DNA from 2 places in the Streptomyces sp. NPDC091412 genome. Region 2 is predicted to be linked to the other one. Evidence: riboswitches for the same ligand, from Rfam matches in the RefSeq annotation. Region 2 holds a riboswitch; the other holds the start of a gene.
What was found. A riboswitch is a leader RNA that binds a small molecule or an ion and turns the genes downstream of it on or off. The one in region 2 is predicted to bind ZMP and ZTP.
Positions count from the first base shown of each region.

Region 1: linked by a shared signal. The riboswitch ahead of ACIQMV_RS23055 (bifunctional 5,10-methylenetetrahydrofolate dehydrogenase/5,10-methenyltetrahydrofolate cyclohydrolase) and the one ahead of ACIQMV_RS04255 (glycine hydroxymethyltransferase) in region 2 are both predicted to bind ZMP and ZTP.

Region 1 is NZ_JBIVTV010000009.1:213,076-220,484, reverse strand. Features, by position in the region: gene ACIQMV_RS23070 (S-(hydroxymethyl)mycothiol dehydrogenase) at 1-928, opposite strand, end outside; gene ACIQMV_RS23065 (hypothetical protein) at 1,065-1,364, opposite strand; gene ACIQMV_RS23060 (nuclear transport factor 2 family protein) at 1,541-1,906, shown strand; ZMP/ZTP riboswitch at 2,141-2,226, shown strand; gene ACIQMV_RS23055 (bifunctional 5,10-methylenetetrahydrofolate dehydrogenase/5,10-methenyltetrahydrofolate cyclohydrolase) at 2,247-3,095, shown strand; gene ACIQMV_RS23050 (glycosyltransferase) at 3,196-4,422, shown strand; gene ACIQMV_RS23045 (hypothetical protein) at 5,076-5,837, opposite strand; gene ACIQMV_RS23040 (hypothetical protein) at 5,903-6,067, opposite strand; gene ACIQMV_RS23035 (TetR/AcrR family transcriptional regulator) at 6,270-6,881, shown strand; gene ACIQMV_RS23030 (SRPBCC family protein) at 6,936-7,409, shown strand, end outside.
Region 2 is NZ_JBIVTV010000002.1:23,320-30,728, forward strand. Features, by position in the region: gene ACIQMV_RS04230 (ABC transporter substrate-binding protein) at 1-784, shown strand, start outside; gene ACIQMV_RS04235 (carboxymuconolactone decarboxylase family protein) at 848-1,378, opposite strand; gene ACIQMV_RS04240 (PLP-dependent aminotransferase family protein) at 1,426-2,844, shown strand; gene ACIQMV_RS04245 (hypothetical protein) at 2,875-3,729, opposite strand; gene rocD (ornithine--oxo-acid transaminase) at 3,868-5,073, opposite strand; ZMP/ZTP riboswitch at 5,187-5,275, shown strand; gene ACIQMV_RS04255 (glycine hydroxymethyltransferase) at 5,306-6,760, shown strand; gene ACIQMV_RS04260 (hypothetical protein) at 6,826-7,409, opposite strand, start outside.

The DNA of each region.
Region 1 (7,409 bases), on a different contig from region 2:
GGCAGTCGCCGTACCAGCTCGACTTCAGCGCCCCGCCGCGTCCGAAGACGTCCAGCAGCGGCAGTTCCAGCTTCATCTCCGGGGTCGGCACGCCGACCAGGACGACCGTGCCGGCCAGGTCACGGGCGTAGAAGGCCTGTTGGTACGTCTCGGGGCGGCCGACCGCCTCGATGACGACGTCGGCGCCGAAGCCGCCGGTCAGCTCGCGGATGGCCTCGACGGGGTCGTTCTCCTTGGAGTTGACCGTGTGCGTGGCGCCCATGGTGCGGGCGGTCTCCAGCTTGCGGTCGTCGATGTCGACGGCGATGACCTTCGCCGCGCCCGCCAGGTACGCACCGGCGATCGCCGCGTCGCCGACACCGCCGCAGCCGATGACGGCGACCGAGTCGCCGCGGCCGACGCTGCCGGTGTTGATCGCCGCGCCGATGCCGGCCATCACGCCGCAGCCCAGCAGCCCGGCCACCGCCGGGGAGACCGACGGGTCGACCTTGGTGCACTGACCGGCCGCCACCAGGGTCTTCTCGGCGAACGCGCCGATCCCGAGCGCCGGGGAGAGTTCGGTGCCGTCGGTCAGGGTCATCCGCTGCCGCGCGTTGTGGGTGTCGAAGCAGTACCAGGGCCGCCCGCGCAGACAGGCACGGCACTTGCCGCACACGGCCCGCCAGTTGAGGATGACGAAGTCCCCGGGCGCGACGTCGGTGACGTCGTCGCCGACCGACTCCACGACGCCCGCGGCCTCGTGGCCGAGCAGGAACGGGAACTCGTCGTTGATTCCGCCCTGCTTGTAGTGCAGGTCGGTGTGGCAGACGCCGCAGGCCTGGATCCGCACGACGGCCTCTCCCGGCCCCGGGTCCGGCACGACGATCGTCTCGACCCGCACCGGTTCGTTCTTGCCGGGTGCGATCACGCCGCGCACTTCCTGCGCCATGGTGGTGGTCCCTTCCGTCGAGCGGTGTACGTCCCCCGACCCTACGTCCGACTGATCGGTAAGGGACACCGAGGGGGCCTCTGATCTGCGGGGACGGGCGGGCGAGGCGCGGGTGCCCGGCCCGCGGGGCGGAAGCTCAGCGCTGGCTGGCGGGAACCGGCCCGAAGACCGGCGGGACCAGGCGGGTGACCTGGTTCAGCCGGCCCACCTGGTTGAGATCGCGTACGCGGTCGACCCCGGACAGCCGTTCGGAGACCGTGGGCGGTTCGGCCCGGTGTTCGGCCGGGACGCGGGTCCCGGGGAGGGAGTCGAGCAGGCCGGGTGGCTGGAACCCGCCGACGGACGGGGCGCCCGCGGCGCTCGTGGGCAGCGTGGTCAGGCCCGTGACCGAGACGGCGCGTCCGACGGCGGCGACGACGCGTCGAGTGCAGACCATGCCCTCGGCAACGCCGTCCGGGCCCGCCCGGACACGGGCCCGCGGCCACGCTCACCCGTCGGGCTCAGCGTCCGGACCCCGTTTGCCGCGCCCGCCGGGGCGGAGGAGTCTCGAACTGTGAGGCCCGCCGCGGCCCGCTCCTCGCAAGGGCCGCGGCCCTCGGAGGAGGTCCCGTCATGTCCACCTCGGCAAGCCCCGCCTTCGACACCGACACGCTGCGCCGCGGCATCGAAGGAGACACGGCGGACACGCTGCTGTCGCTCTACGCGGACGACGCGGAGATCCGCATCGTGGACCGCGACACCCAGCCCAGCAACCCCAAGGTCCTGCACGGCCGGGACGAGATCGGCACCATGCTCCAGGACGTCTACGGCCGCGACATGACGCACCGGCTGGAGCAGTGCGTCGTGCAGGGCGACCATGCGGCGTACGTGGAGTCCTGCCAGTACGCGGACGGCGGCCGTGTCCTCGCGGAGTCCATGGTCTCGCTGCGCGACGGCAGGATCGCCGAGCAGATACTGATCCAGGCATGGGACGAATAGGCGGGAGAGCCGCGAGGTTCCAGGTCGGCTCCCGTCCGACCCGGACCTTCTCGGCCCGCGCCGGCCTGGGCCGGTCCCGTTCGGCCCGGTCGCGCCTGCCGGGGGCCCTCGACCGCGGTGCCCCGCCTGGCGTCCGACGCGGCGGTCCGCTCGCTGCCGCGGGCGGCGCGGCCGCGTCCGGGCCGTACGGCGGTGCGCGGCCTTCGGCCGCGACGGGCCGTGTGGGTTAGGGTGAGGCGGGGCCGTGACTGGCGCTGAGGTGGAGCACCACCGGGGAGCGGTCCACGCAGAGTCGTGAGCCGCGCGCCTGGGCAATTCCCCGAACGCCCAGGAGTGGACCATGTCCCAGGCCCGTCCGATGGACGGCACCGCGCTCGCCCGCCGTGTCGTCGAGGAGACCGCGCGGAAGGCCGCCGCACTCACCGAGCGCACCGGTACGACGCCCTGTCTGGCGACCGTGCTGGTCGGTGAGGACCCCGCCTCCGTCACCTACGTACGGATGAAGCAGAACCGCTGCCGCAAGGCCGGTATCGACTCCCGCCATGTGGCACTGCCGGCCGCGACCACCACCGAGGAACTGGTCGACACGCTGCGGTCGCTGTCCAAGGATCCCGCCGTGCACGGCATCCTGCTCCAGCACCCCGTCGGCGAGCACATCGACGAGCGGGCCGCGTTCGAGGCGATCGCGCCCGAGAAGGACGTCGACGGGGTCACCTGCGCCTCGTTCGCGGCGATGAGCTTCGGCCTGCCGGGGTTCGTGTCCTGCACGCCCGGTGGCATCCTGCGGCTGCTGGACGCGTACGACGTCGAGCTGCGCGGCCGGCGTGCCGTCGTGGTGGGCCGCAGCGCGATCCTCGGCAAGCCCGTGGGGATGCTGCTGCTCGCGCGGGACGCGACGGTGACGTACTGCCACTCGCGGACCGCCGACCTGCCGGCCGCCGTGCGTGAGGCGGACGTCGTGGTCGCCGCGGTGGGCCGGCCCCGGCTCATCCGCGGCGAGGACGTCAAGCCCGGCGCCGTGGTGATCGACGCGGGCTACAACCAGGGCAACGTCGGCGACGTCGACTTCGACTCCGCCGTGCAGCGGGCCTCGCTGATCACTCCGGTGCCCGGTGGGGTGGGCCCGATGACGATCGCCACGCTGCTGGAGCAGACCGTGACGGCCGCCGCCCGGCAGCTCGGGGTGTGACCGGCGTACCGGAACCGGATCGGGGGTGCGACACCCCTCGGGTCGTTCACGGACGGCGGGCGGCCGCACGGCCATACTGGCCGTCGTGCGCGTAGCGATCATGACGGCGGGATCCCGGGGCGACGTCGCCCCCTTCACCGGACTGGGGCACGGCCTGGCTCTCGCGGGTCATGAGGTCACCCTGGTCACGCACGGATGCTTCGAACCGCTGGTCGCGGGCTCGGGCCTCGGCTTCCACCCGCTGCCGGTGGACCCGCGGGCCGAATTGGAGTCCTCGCGGGGCCGGGGACTCCACCGCAGCGCGACCGGCCCGGGCAAGATGCTGCGGGCCGTGGGGCTGGTGCGGGCGGCCATCGCCCGGATGACGGACGATCTGATCGCGGCGGCCGAGAAGAGCGACCTGCTGCTGCTGGCCGGCTCACTCGGGCCGGTCGGGCACGCCATCGCCGAGGCGCTGAACCTGCCCAGTGTGAGCGCCCATCTGCAACCCCTCTCCCCCACAAGGGAGTTCGCCCCCCCGCTGCTGGGCGGCGGACACTGGGGCGGAGCTGCGAACCGCCTCGCCGGACACGGCGTGGACCTGGCCGTGGAGCGGGTCTTCTCGGCGGCCGTACCCGCCGTGCGGACCCGGCTGGGGCTGCCCGCCCGCGCGGTCACCGGCCGCCGCGTCCGCCAGGAGCAGCGCGGGCCGGTGTACCACGGCTTCAGCCCGCTCGTGGTGCCCAGGCCCCGTGACTGGCGCAGCGCGCTCCAGGTGTGCGGGTACTGGTGGCCGTACGACCGTTACACCCAACTCCCGGACGGCCTGTGGGACTTCCTCGACGCGGGCCCTCCTCCGATCTACGTGGGGCTGGGCAGCGCCACCGTGCCCGACCCCGGGCGACTCAGCGACACCATCGTGCGCGCGCTGCGCCGGGCCGGACTGCGCGGTGTGGTCCAGCAGGGCTGGGCGGGGCTGGAGGCGTCCGGCGAGGACATGCTGACCATCGGCGAGGTCCCGCACTCGGCCCTGTTCCCGCGGCTGGCGGGCGTGGTGCACCACGCCGGGGCGGGCACGACCGCGGCCGGGCTGCGGGCGGGCGTCCCCGCGGTGCCCGTGCCCGTCCAGTTCGACGAGGGCTTCTGGGCCGATCGTCTCGTCGGCCTCGGCGTGGCACCCTGCTCGGTTCCGCTGCGCGGCCTCACCGCGGACAACCTCGCCGCGGCCCTGGTCCGCGCCACCCGTGGCTACGGACACCGGGAACGGGCACGGGCCCTGGGCGCCCGGATCCGCGAGGAGAACGGCCTGGCACCGGTACTGAACGCGGTCGAACAACTCGCCCGCTAGTGCTGTGGCCGGAAAGGTTTGCCGGGAAGCTCGCGGCGTCCGGTGCCGGGGGCACCTCCCACGCCGTTCAGGCAGTGGTTCCCGTGGTTTCCCGCAGTACGGACGCGGCACGGACGACGGGCCGGTCGGCTAGCTATAGCTAGAGCGGGTCGGCCCCTGTGCCCAGACGGCGGCGGCCTGGCGACCGCGTCACCACCTGACCCTCATTCCCGGAGGCAGGAGACTCGGCGGCAGCCCGTTCCGCAGCCGTACGGCCTCGCTCGCGGCTGTCGCCCATTGGCAACAGCTCCGGTTCGGCGGCGGGTTGGGGACCGGTGCCCAAGGGGCGGCGGGGGGGTGATCACGGCCCGAGTCTCGCAGTTCGCCGGACGGTCCAGCACGACGGATCCAGCCGCATCGCGGCAGCATGGCGCCTGGCCGTCCGTGTTCACGGTACGAGCAGGCCGGGCTCATACCTGCCGTCAGCACGCGTCCACGGGGACTGTGCCGTCGCGACGGTGCCCTGGCCGTCGACGGCTGACGGTACCCCCCTCGCGGCCCGTCCACCCCGCCGTTCCCGGCGACGGTGCACGGGTGTGCTCGTGGCGTGGCGGCTCCATGGTGTGTCTGGTGTCAGGAGGACAACGGTGCGAGGCGTGCAGGCCGTTCGCGGGTCAGGTCCTGTTGTCGCGGGAGGGGTTGTACGCCGTGTAGGGGTCCTCGTCCGTTTCCCCGCGGTCGCGGCGTTCGGTCTGGTAGGCGGTCCAGGCATCCCTGCCCTGCCGGATGGACTGGGACGGCGTCCCGGTGCTGGCGCAGAACTCGGCGAAGGTCAGGTCCGATTCGGCCAGGCGCCAGCGCCGCTCCGTCCGCGGATCGTCGCGGGTACGCGCTCGGTCGAGGCCCTCGATGCTGCGGGCGCGGGCGAGCTCGTCGACGTCGTAGGCGATGCGCCGCAGCACGGCCGCCACCCGCGGCAGATCGACCACCACCGGGTGCCGGTCCGGGAAATCGGCCTCCGGCCGCAGGTTCACCACTGGCGGATACTGCTTCCGCTCCAGGTGGTCGATCCACTCCGCGCACTGACGGATCCAGCCGACCTCGTCCACCAGCCGCCCGGTCACGTCCGCGCGCCCCGACAGTTCCTCGTCGTCGCTACCGTCCGGATCCTCCGGAGCAGGCCAGCCCGCTGCCCGCAACTCGGCCGGCATCGCCTCCAGCACGTCCGCCTGGGCGTCCTTGGTCAGCTGGTGTACCCGGGTCGGTGATAGACCAGCCGCCTCCGCCGCCTTCCGCACCGACACCCCGTCGGCCCGCGCCCAGGCAAGCGCCCCGTCCCGTTCCTTCTCGGCCTGCTCCAGCCGCCACGCGGCCCGCCGCACCCGCGCCAGCACCCGCCGCTCCCGACGAAACTTCCCCAGCCAGTCACCCCTCACCAGCCGCAGCTTGCCAGGTTCGACACGGCGACACAGAAGTGTTCAGCAAACTGAACACCCAACCGCTACCCACCGCACCGAAACTCCCCGAGGGCCGCGTAGAACTGCGCGTCGGTGCGGACCGTGCCGTCGGCCCGCCGCTCGGTGTCGGCGTTGACGGTCCCCGGGGCGCGCTGGACCCGGGCCCGCAGCGACGCCCGGCCACCACGAGCGACGGGGGCGCCGCCCATCGGCAGCGCCCCCCTTCGCATATCTCCTGAACAGCCCGTACTCCAGGGCCGGTACAAGTCCGTTCCGGAGCCGCTCGAGTCGCTCCGGTCGCTGACCGATCATCGACAATTCCGCTCCGCCTGTTGCGTAAACGGCCGCGCCGGCTCTACCGTCCTTTACGAAACGGTCGTAGCGAAACCAACTCAAAGGGAGGCCCGAGCCGTGGTCCCTGCTGCACGACGCGGACGCCCCCGCACCGAGGGAGCCGACGAGAAAATCCTTGGGGCAGCGCTGGAGCTCCTGCTGGAACGCGGCTACGACCGCTTCTCCGTGGACGAGGCCGCAGCCACCGCCGGCGTCGCCAAGACCACGCTGTACCGGCGCTGGCCCACCAAGGACCACCTGATCGTCGCGGTGGTCGCCCGAATGCAGGACGAGGTGCCGGTCCACTACAGCGGCGATGTGCGGGCCGACCTCACCCGCTACCTCAACGCCATCGTGCACGGCCTGGACCGGGTCCGGCGGGCCGGCCGTCCGGCCGGTTCCGGTGACACCTCGGCCGGCCTCGTCGCCGAGGTCGCCGCCGCGGCAGCCCGCCACGCCGATGTCGGCGCGGCTGTGCACGCCATGTTCGCCCGTCGCAACGCCGTTGTCCTCGCCCTGCTCCAAGAGGCCAAGGATCAGGAGGAATTGCGCCCCGGCCTGGATCCCGAGGTCCTCTTCGACCAGCTCGCCGGAGCGCTGTACTACCGCCTGCTCGTCACCGGCCGCCCCCTCGACGGGGCATACGTCGGCCGCCTCGTCAGCACGGCCCTCGAGGGAGCGGCCCGCTGACCCACCCCCCGGGCCTGCCCGGAAGGAACGGCCCTACACGAAAGTGGAGAGCCCATGACCGTGACAGCATCTTCCGCCACCTCCCGCACCACGCACCCCGTCCGCCCCCGGCGGAACCGCAGGCGCCGCCTCCTCCTGGTGGCGCTCGCCGCACTGGTGGCCCTTCTCGCCGGCTGGACCGCTTGGACCACCACCCACCCGACCCGGCTCACCGCCTCCATCGAGATCGACGCGACACCCGACCAGGTCTGGCAGGTGCTCACCGACCTGCCGGCCTACCCGGAGTGGAACCCGTTCATCACCTCGGCGCAGGTGACCTCCTCGGGAGGCGCCCTGCGGCAGGGCGCGCACCTGCGCAACGTCCTGCACTTTGCGGACGGCAGCACCACCGTCTTCACCCCGGAACTGCTCACCGTCTCCCCCGGCCGGGAGCTGCGCTGGCTGGGCCGGTTCGGTCCGGGCTGGATCGCGGACGGCGAGCACCGGTTCACCATCGAGCAGCTCGGGCCGCACCGCGTGCGCCTTACC
Region 2 (7,409 bases):
CGCCCAGTACCTCCTCGAACACGAGCTGGGCTACCGCGTCGACACCGTCCAGGTCGACGAGGTCCCCGCCTGGGACGCGCTCAGCCAGGGCCGCGTCGACGCGATCCTGGAGGACTGGGGCCACCCCGACCAGGAGAAGCGCTACGTCGACGACAAGAAGACCATCGCGCGGGGCGGCGACCTCGGAGTGACCGGGCACATCGGCTGGTTCGTCCCGACGTACCTCGTCAAGAGGTACCCGGACATCACCGACTGGAGGAACCTCGACAAGTACGCCCCGCTCTTCCGCACCGCGGAGAGCGGCGGCAAGGGCCAGCTGATGGACGGCTCCCCGTCCTACGTCACCAACGACAAGGCGCTGGTGAAGAACCTGAACCTGAACTACCAGGTGGTCTTCGCCGGCTCCGAGGCGGCGCAGATCACCCAGATCAAGCAGTTCGCCAAGGAGAAGAAGGCCTTCCTCACGTACTGGTACGCGCCGCAGTGGCTGTTCGAGAAGGTCCCCATGACGGAGGTGCGCCTGCCGCCGTACAAGGAGGGCTGCGACGCGGACGCGGCCAAGGTCGCCTGCGCCTACCCGCACACGGCGCTGCGCAAGTACCTCAACGCCGACTTCGCCCGGTCCGGCGGCGCGGCGGCCGCCTTCCTGAAGAAGTTCAAGTGGACCACCGAGGACCAGAACGAGGTCTCCCTGATGATCGCCGACCAGAAGCTCACCCCGGCCGAGGCGGCGAAGAAGTGGGTGGACGGCCACCGGTCCACGTGGAAGGCGTGGCTGCCCTGAACGAGGACGGGGCCCGCCGGGCCTCCCGGTCCAGGGGCCCGGCCGGCCCCTGGACCGGGGTCGTCACTTGTACTGCCCCGGCGTGTAGTGGCCCGGGACCGCGCGGGCCGTCACACCGAACCGGTTCCAGGCGTTGATCACCGTGATCGAGGCGATCAAATGGGCCAGCTCGGCCTCCTCGAAGTGCGCGGCGGCCCTCTCGTACACCTCGTCCGGCACGAAGCCGTCGGTGAGGACCGTGACGGCCTCGGTCAGCTCGATCGCCGCGAGCTCCTTCTCCGTGTAGAAGTGCCGTGACTCCTCCCAGGCGCCGAGCTGCACGATCCGCTCCACGCTCTCGCCGGCCGCGAGCGCGTCCTTGGTGTGCATGTCCAGGCAGAACGCGCAGTGGTTCAGCTGCGAGGCGCGGATCTTGACCAGCTCGCGCAGCCGCGGGTCCAGGCCCTGGCCCGCGGCCGCGTCCAGCCGGACCATCGCCCTGTAGACCTCGGGGGCGTGCTTGGCCCACTGCATACGGGGCTCGTGCTCGGGCGCGTACGCGGGGGCGCCTTCGGTGGTGTCCGTGTGTTCGCCGGTGTTCGTCGTCGTAGCCATACGCCCGACCCTATGAGCGAAGCAGCCCAGGAGTATGGTCCATTTCCATGGCGGAATCATGGGCCACTCTGGGCGTCGACCTGCATCTGGAACCGGCCGGTCCCGGCGTGCGCCGCGGCCTCACCGACGCCCTGCGCGAGGCGGTCCGCACCGGCCGTCTGGTCCCCGGAACCAGGCTGCCCTCCTCCCGGACCCTCGCCGCCGACCTGGGCATCGCCCGCAACACGGTCGCCGATGCCTACGGCGACCTGGTCGCCGAGGGCTGGCTCACCGCCCGCCAGGGCTCGGGCACGCGTGTGGCCATGGGGGCACCCGCCTCGCCGTTCGGGCCGTCGCCGAGCGCGGACGCCCGGCAGACCGGCGCGGTCCGTCACCCGCGCGAAATCCCCCGCCCCGTCCACGACCTCGTCCCCGGCACCCCGGACCTCGCCTCCTTCCCCCGCACCCAGTGGCTCAAGGCCGCCCGCCGCGCCCTGGCCGCCGCCCCCCACCACGCCCTCGGCTACGGCGACCCGCGCGGCCGGCCCGAACTGCGCACCGCGCTGGCCGGCCATCTCGCCCGGGTCCGGGGCGTCCGCACCGACCCCGACCACCTGCTGGTGTGCGCGGGCTTCTCACACGGGCTGCGGATCCTCGGCACGGTGCTGCGGGCCCGCGGCGTCACCACGGTCGCGGTCGAGTCGTACGGCCTCGACGTGCACTGGGACCTCCTGGCCCGCGCGGGCCTGCGCACCCGCCCCCTGCCCTTCGACGAACTCGGCACGGTCACCGGCGAACTGAGCGGCCCCGGAGCGGTTCTGCTCACCCCCGCCCACCAGTTCCCGATGGGCGTGCCCCTGCACCCCGACCGGCGCGCGGCCGTGACGGACTGGGCCCGGCGCACCGGCGGCCTGATCCTGGAGGACGACTACGACGGCGAGTTCCGCTACGACCGCCAGCCCGTCGGCGCGCTCCAGGGACTGGACCCCGACCGCGTGGTCTACCTGGGCACGGCGAGCAAGTCCCTGGCCCCCGGCCTGCGCCTGGCCTGGATGGCGCTGCCCCCGTCCCTCATGGCGGAGGTCACGGCCGCCAAGGGACCCTCCGACACCTGCGGGGTGCTGGACCAGCTGACGCTCGCGGAGTTCATCACCTCCGGCGCCTACGACCGGCATGTGCGCGCGGCCCGCCTGCGTTACCGCCGCCGCCGCGACACCCTGGTCGAGGCCCTCGCCACCCGCGCGCCCGACGTACGCCCCACCGGCATCGCCGCCGGACTGCACGCCGTGCTGCGCCTGCCGCCCGGCACCGAAGCCGCGGTGGTCCAGGCGGCCGCCTGGCAGGGCCTCGCCCTCCACGGACTGTCCCGTTTCCGCCACGAGCAGGCCGCCGTGGCACCGCTGGACGCCCTGGTCGTCGGCTACGGCACCCCACCGGACCACGCGTGGGCGGCGGCCCTGGACGCCCTGTGCCGGGTGCTGCCCTGACGGCCCGTCGGGCGGCCCGACGGGCGGTGGTCACCCCTCTTCGGCAGGCACCTTCGCGACCGGTCCTTCCACGGCCGGCGCCTCCCCGAACCGCGCCAGCCCCAGGGCGCCCGCCACCGCCACCGCGAAGCCGAGCACCGCGAGCCAGGCCAGGCCCTCGCGGGTGCGGTCGCCCAGCCACACCACCCCGATCGCCGCCGGGCCGAGCGTCTCGCCGATGACCATGCCCGCGGTGGCCGTGGTCACCGAACCGCGCTGGAGGGCCGAGGTCAGCAGCAGGAAGGCGGCTCCGCCGCCGAGGAGCAGGGCGTAGGCCGCCGGGTTGGTGAACAGCGCCGACGGGGCGAGCGAGTCGATCAGCCGCACCGCCACCTCGACCACGCCGAACCCGAAACCCGCGCCCAGGCCCAGCAGCAGGGCACGGACGCGTTCGGGCAGGCGGCCGGCGACCGCTCCGAGCAGCAGCACGGCCAGCGCCGCCCCGAGCATCGCCCACTTCAGCGCCGCCGAGCCGTCCTCGCGGCCCTCCATGCCCGAGGCCAGCCCCAGCATGGCCAGACCGGCGCAGACGACGCCCACCGCCGACCACTCCACCGCGCTCAGCCGCACCCGCAGCAGCCGGGACGCGGTCACCGCCGTCACTGCGAGGCTGGCGGCGAGGGCCGCGCCGACCACGTAGATCGGCAGTGAGCGCAGGGCCGCGATCTGGAGCAGGAACCCGAGGCCGTCCAGGCCCAGGCCCGCCAGGTACCGCCACTGCCGCACCGCGCGCAGCAGCAGTGCCGCTTCCCCGCCCCCGCCGCTGTCCGCCGCGGCGCGCGCGGCGATGGCCTGGAGCACCGTCGCCGCGCCGAAACACACCGCCGCGCCGAGCGCGCACACCATTCCGAAGAGCACGAAGCGACTTTAGGGGAGCGGTGGATCCACGCGCCGCCCGATCCGGCCGTACACCGCCCGATCCGGCCGTGCACCGCCCGGTCCGGCCGTACACCGCCCGGTCCGGCCGTGCACCGCGTGACCCCGCTACGCGCCGAGCACCGCCCGCAGCTGGGCCAGCCCCCAGTCCAGGTCCTCCTTGCCGATCACCAGCGGCGGGGCGATCCTGATCGTCGAGGTGTGGCTGTCCTTCACCAGGACGCCCCGGTCCATCAGCTTCCGGGCGATTTCTCGACCGGTCCCCAGCGACCGGTCGACGTCCACGCCCGCCCACAGCCCGCGTCCGCGCACCGCCCGCAACCGGCCCGTGCCGGCCAGCCGCTCCAGCTCGCGGTGCAGATGCTCGCCCAGCTCCGCGGCCCGTGCCTGGAACTCGCCCGAGCGCAGCATCGCGATCACCTCCAGCGCCACCGCGCACGCCAGCGGGTTCCCGCCGAACGTCGACCCGTGCTCGCCCGGCCCGAACACGCCGAGCACCTCCCGCGAGGACACCACTGCCGACACCGGCACGATCCCGCCGCCCAGCGCCTTCCCGAGCACGTACACATCCGGCACCACCCCCTCGTGCTCGCACGCGAAGGTACGGCCGGTGCGCCCGAGCCCCGACTGGATCTCGTCGGCGACGAACAGCACGTTCCGCTCCCGTGCCAGCTCCCGCACCGCCGGCAGATAACCGGCCGGAGGCACCAGCACCCCCGCCTCGCCCTGGATCGGCTCGAGCAGCACGGCGACCGTGTTCTCGGTCATCGCCGACCGCATCGCCGTGAGGTCCCCGTACGGCACGATCGCGAAGCCCGGCGTGTACGGCCCGAAGTCCGCCCTGGCCTCCGGGTCGGTGGAGAAGCTGATGATCGTCGTCGTCCGGCCGTGGAAGTTGTTGCCCGCGACCACGATCTTCGCCATCTCCGCGGGCACGCCCTTGACCCGGTAGCCCCACTTCCGGGCCGTCTTCACGGCCGTCTCCACCGCTTCGCTGCCCGTGTTCATCGGCAGCACCGACTCCATGCCGCACAGCTCCGCCAGCTGTTCGCAGAACGCCGCGAACCGGTCGTGGTGGAAGGCCCGCGAGGTCAGTGTCACCCGCTCCATCTGCGCCGTGGCCGCCTCGATCAGCCGCCGGTTGCGGTGCCCGAAGTTCAGCGCCGAGTAGCCGGCCAGCAGATCGAGGTACCGGCGGCCCTCCACGTCCGTCATCCATGCGCCCTCCGCCGTGGCGATCACCACGGGCAGCGGGTGGTAGATGTGCGCACTGTGGGCGTCGGCGGTGGCGATGAGGTCTTCCGTGGCGGTCACGGCGGCTCCCGAGGACGAGGGTCGCCTCCCGGGGAGGGGAGGTTGTCCTCCTTCCTATCCTCGCTCGCATGGCGGACGCGGGAACTGCGCCGTGGGGTGCGCCCGGTAGGCTGACGACGGGCCGTGACTGGCGCGCTGGGATGGGACCGACCATCGGGGAGCGGCCCGAGCGGGAAGTGTGCCGTGCGCCTGGGCCGTAACGTGAACGCCGACGCCACGTCCGGAGGTCCCGATGCCTGAGAACACCGCGCCCCTGTCCAACGAGTCCACCGCCTTCCGCGCCGCCCTCGACGTGATCCGCGCCGTCGAGCCGCGCGTGGCCGACGCCATCGGCCAGGAGGTCGCCGACCAGCGCGAGATGCTCAAGCTGATCGCCTCCGAGAACTACGCCTCCCCGGCCACCCTGCTGGCCATGGGCAACTGGTTCAGCGACAAGTACGCCGAGGGCACCATCGGCCGCCGCTTCTACGCCGGCTGCCGCAACGTCGACACCGTCGAGTCGCTGGCCGCCGAGCACGCCAAGGAACTCTTCGGCGCCCGTCACGCCTACGTCCAGCCGCACTCCGGCATCGACGCCAACCTCGTCGCCTTCTGGGCCGTCCTCGCCCAGCGCGTGGAGGTGCCCGCCCTGGAGAAGGCCGGGGTCCGCCAGGTCAACGACCTCTCCGAGGCGGACTGGGCCGAACTGCGCCAGGCCTTCGGCAACCAGCGCATGCTCGGCATGTCCCTGGACGCCGGCGGACACCTCACCCATGGCTTCCGCCCGAACATCTCCGGGAAGATGTTCGACCAGCGCTCCTACGGCACCGACCCGGCCACCGGCCTCCTCGACTACGAGGCCCTGCGCGCCTCCGCCCGCGAGTTCAAGCCGCTGATCATCGTCGCCGGCTACTCCGCCTACCCGCGCCTGGTGAACTTCCGCATCATGCGCGAGATCGCCGACGAGGTGGGCGCCACGCTCATGGTCGACATGGCCCACTTCGCGGGACTGGTCGCGGGCAAGGTCCTCACCGGCGACTTCGACCCGGTCCCGCACGCGCAGATCGTCACCACCACCACCCACAAGTCCCTGCGCGGCCCGCGCGGCGGCATGGTCCTGTGCGACGACTCCCTCAAGGACCAGGTCGACCGGGGCTGCCCGATGGTCCTCGGCGGCCCCCTTCCGCACGTCATGGCCGCCAAGGCGGTCGCCCTGGCCGAGGCCCGGCAGCCCTCCTTCCAGGACTACGCCCAGCGCATCGTCGACAACTCCCGCGCCCTCGCCGAGGGCCTGACGCGCCGCGGGGCCACCCTCGTCACCGGCGGCACCGACAACCACCTCAACCTGATCGACGTCGCCTCCTCCTACGGCCTCACCGGCCGCCAGGCCGAGGCCGCCCTGCTCGAGTCCGGCATCGTCACCAACCGCAACGCGATCCCGGCCGACCCCAACGGCGCCTGGTACACCTCCGGCATCCGCATCGGCACCCCCGCGCTGACCACCCGTGGTCTGGGCACCGCCGAGATGGACGAGGTCGCCGGACTGATCGACCGTGTCCTGACGGCCACCGAGCCCGGCACCACCGGCAAGGGCACCCCGTCCAAGGCCCAGCACGTCCTCGACCCGAAGATCGCGGACGAGATCTCCCACCGGGCCACGGACCTCGTGGCGGGCTTCCCCCTGTACCCGGAGATCGACCTCGGCTGACCCGTCCCCGCACGGGACTCACAGGGCCCAGGACTCACAGGGCCCAGGGCTCACGAGTCACAGGCTCACAGTTCGATCAGCTCCTGTCGTGGTTCCTCCCACGGCGGCCCGGCACCGCGCCGGGCCGCCGCGCGGCATATCAGCAGCGTGCCGCCGGCCCCGGCGGCCAGCCCGCCGGCCGCCCACCACACGTGATCACCCAGGCCGCCCGGACTGCCGCCCGGAGTACCGCCGGGCGACTCGTCGTCCGTGTCACCCAGCAGCCCCGTGCGGGCCAGCCGCTCGTACAGGTCCCGCGGCGTCCGGTGCCAGCGGATGTCGTCGTCCTCCACGTCCGGGGCCAGGTCCGAGCGCACCCACGGTGTGCCGTCCTCCGCCACGATCAACTGGTCCTGCCGCTCCACGGCCACATCCCCTCCCGGCGGCCTGCTCGTCACCGGCCATCCTCCGACCCCGGTCAGCCCCCACACCACGGTCACCCGCACCCCTGGATGCCGCCCCTGTGCCCAGGCGTCCGGCACCGGCTCCGTCCCCGTGTACGCCGGGCGCAGCAACTCCCGGAGCAGGGCGAAGTCGCGATCGCCCACGTGCAACGCCCTGGTCCGCCCCGAGCCGCCCGCGACGACGAGGGCCACATCGGGCGCACGCG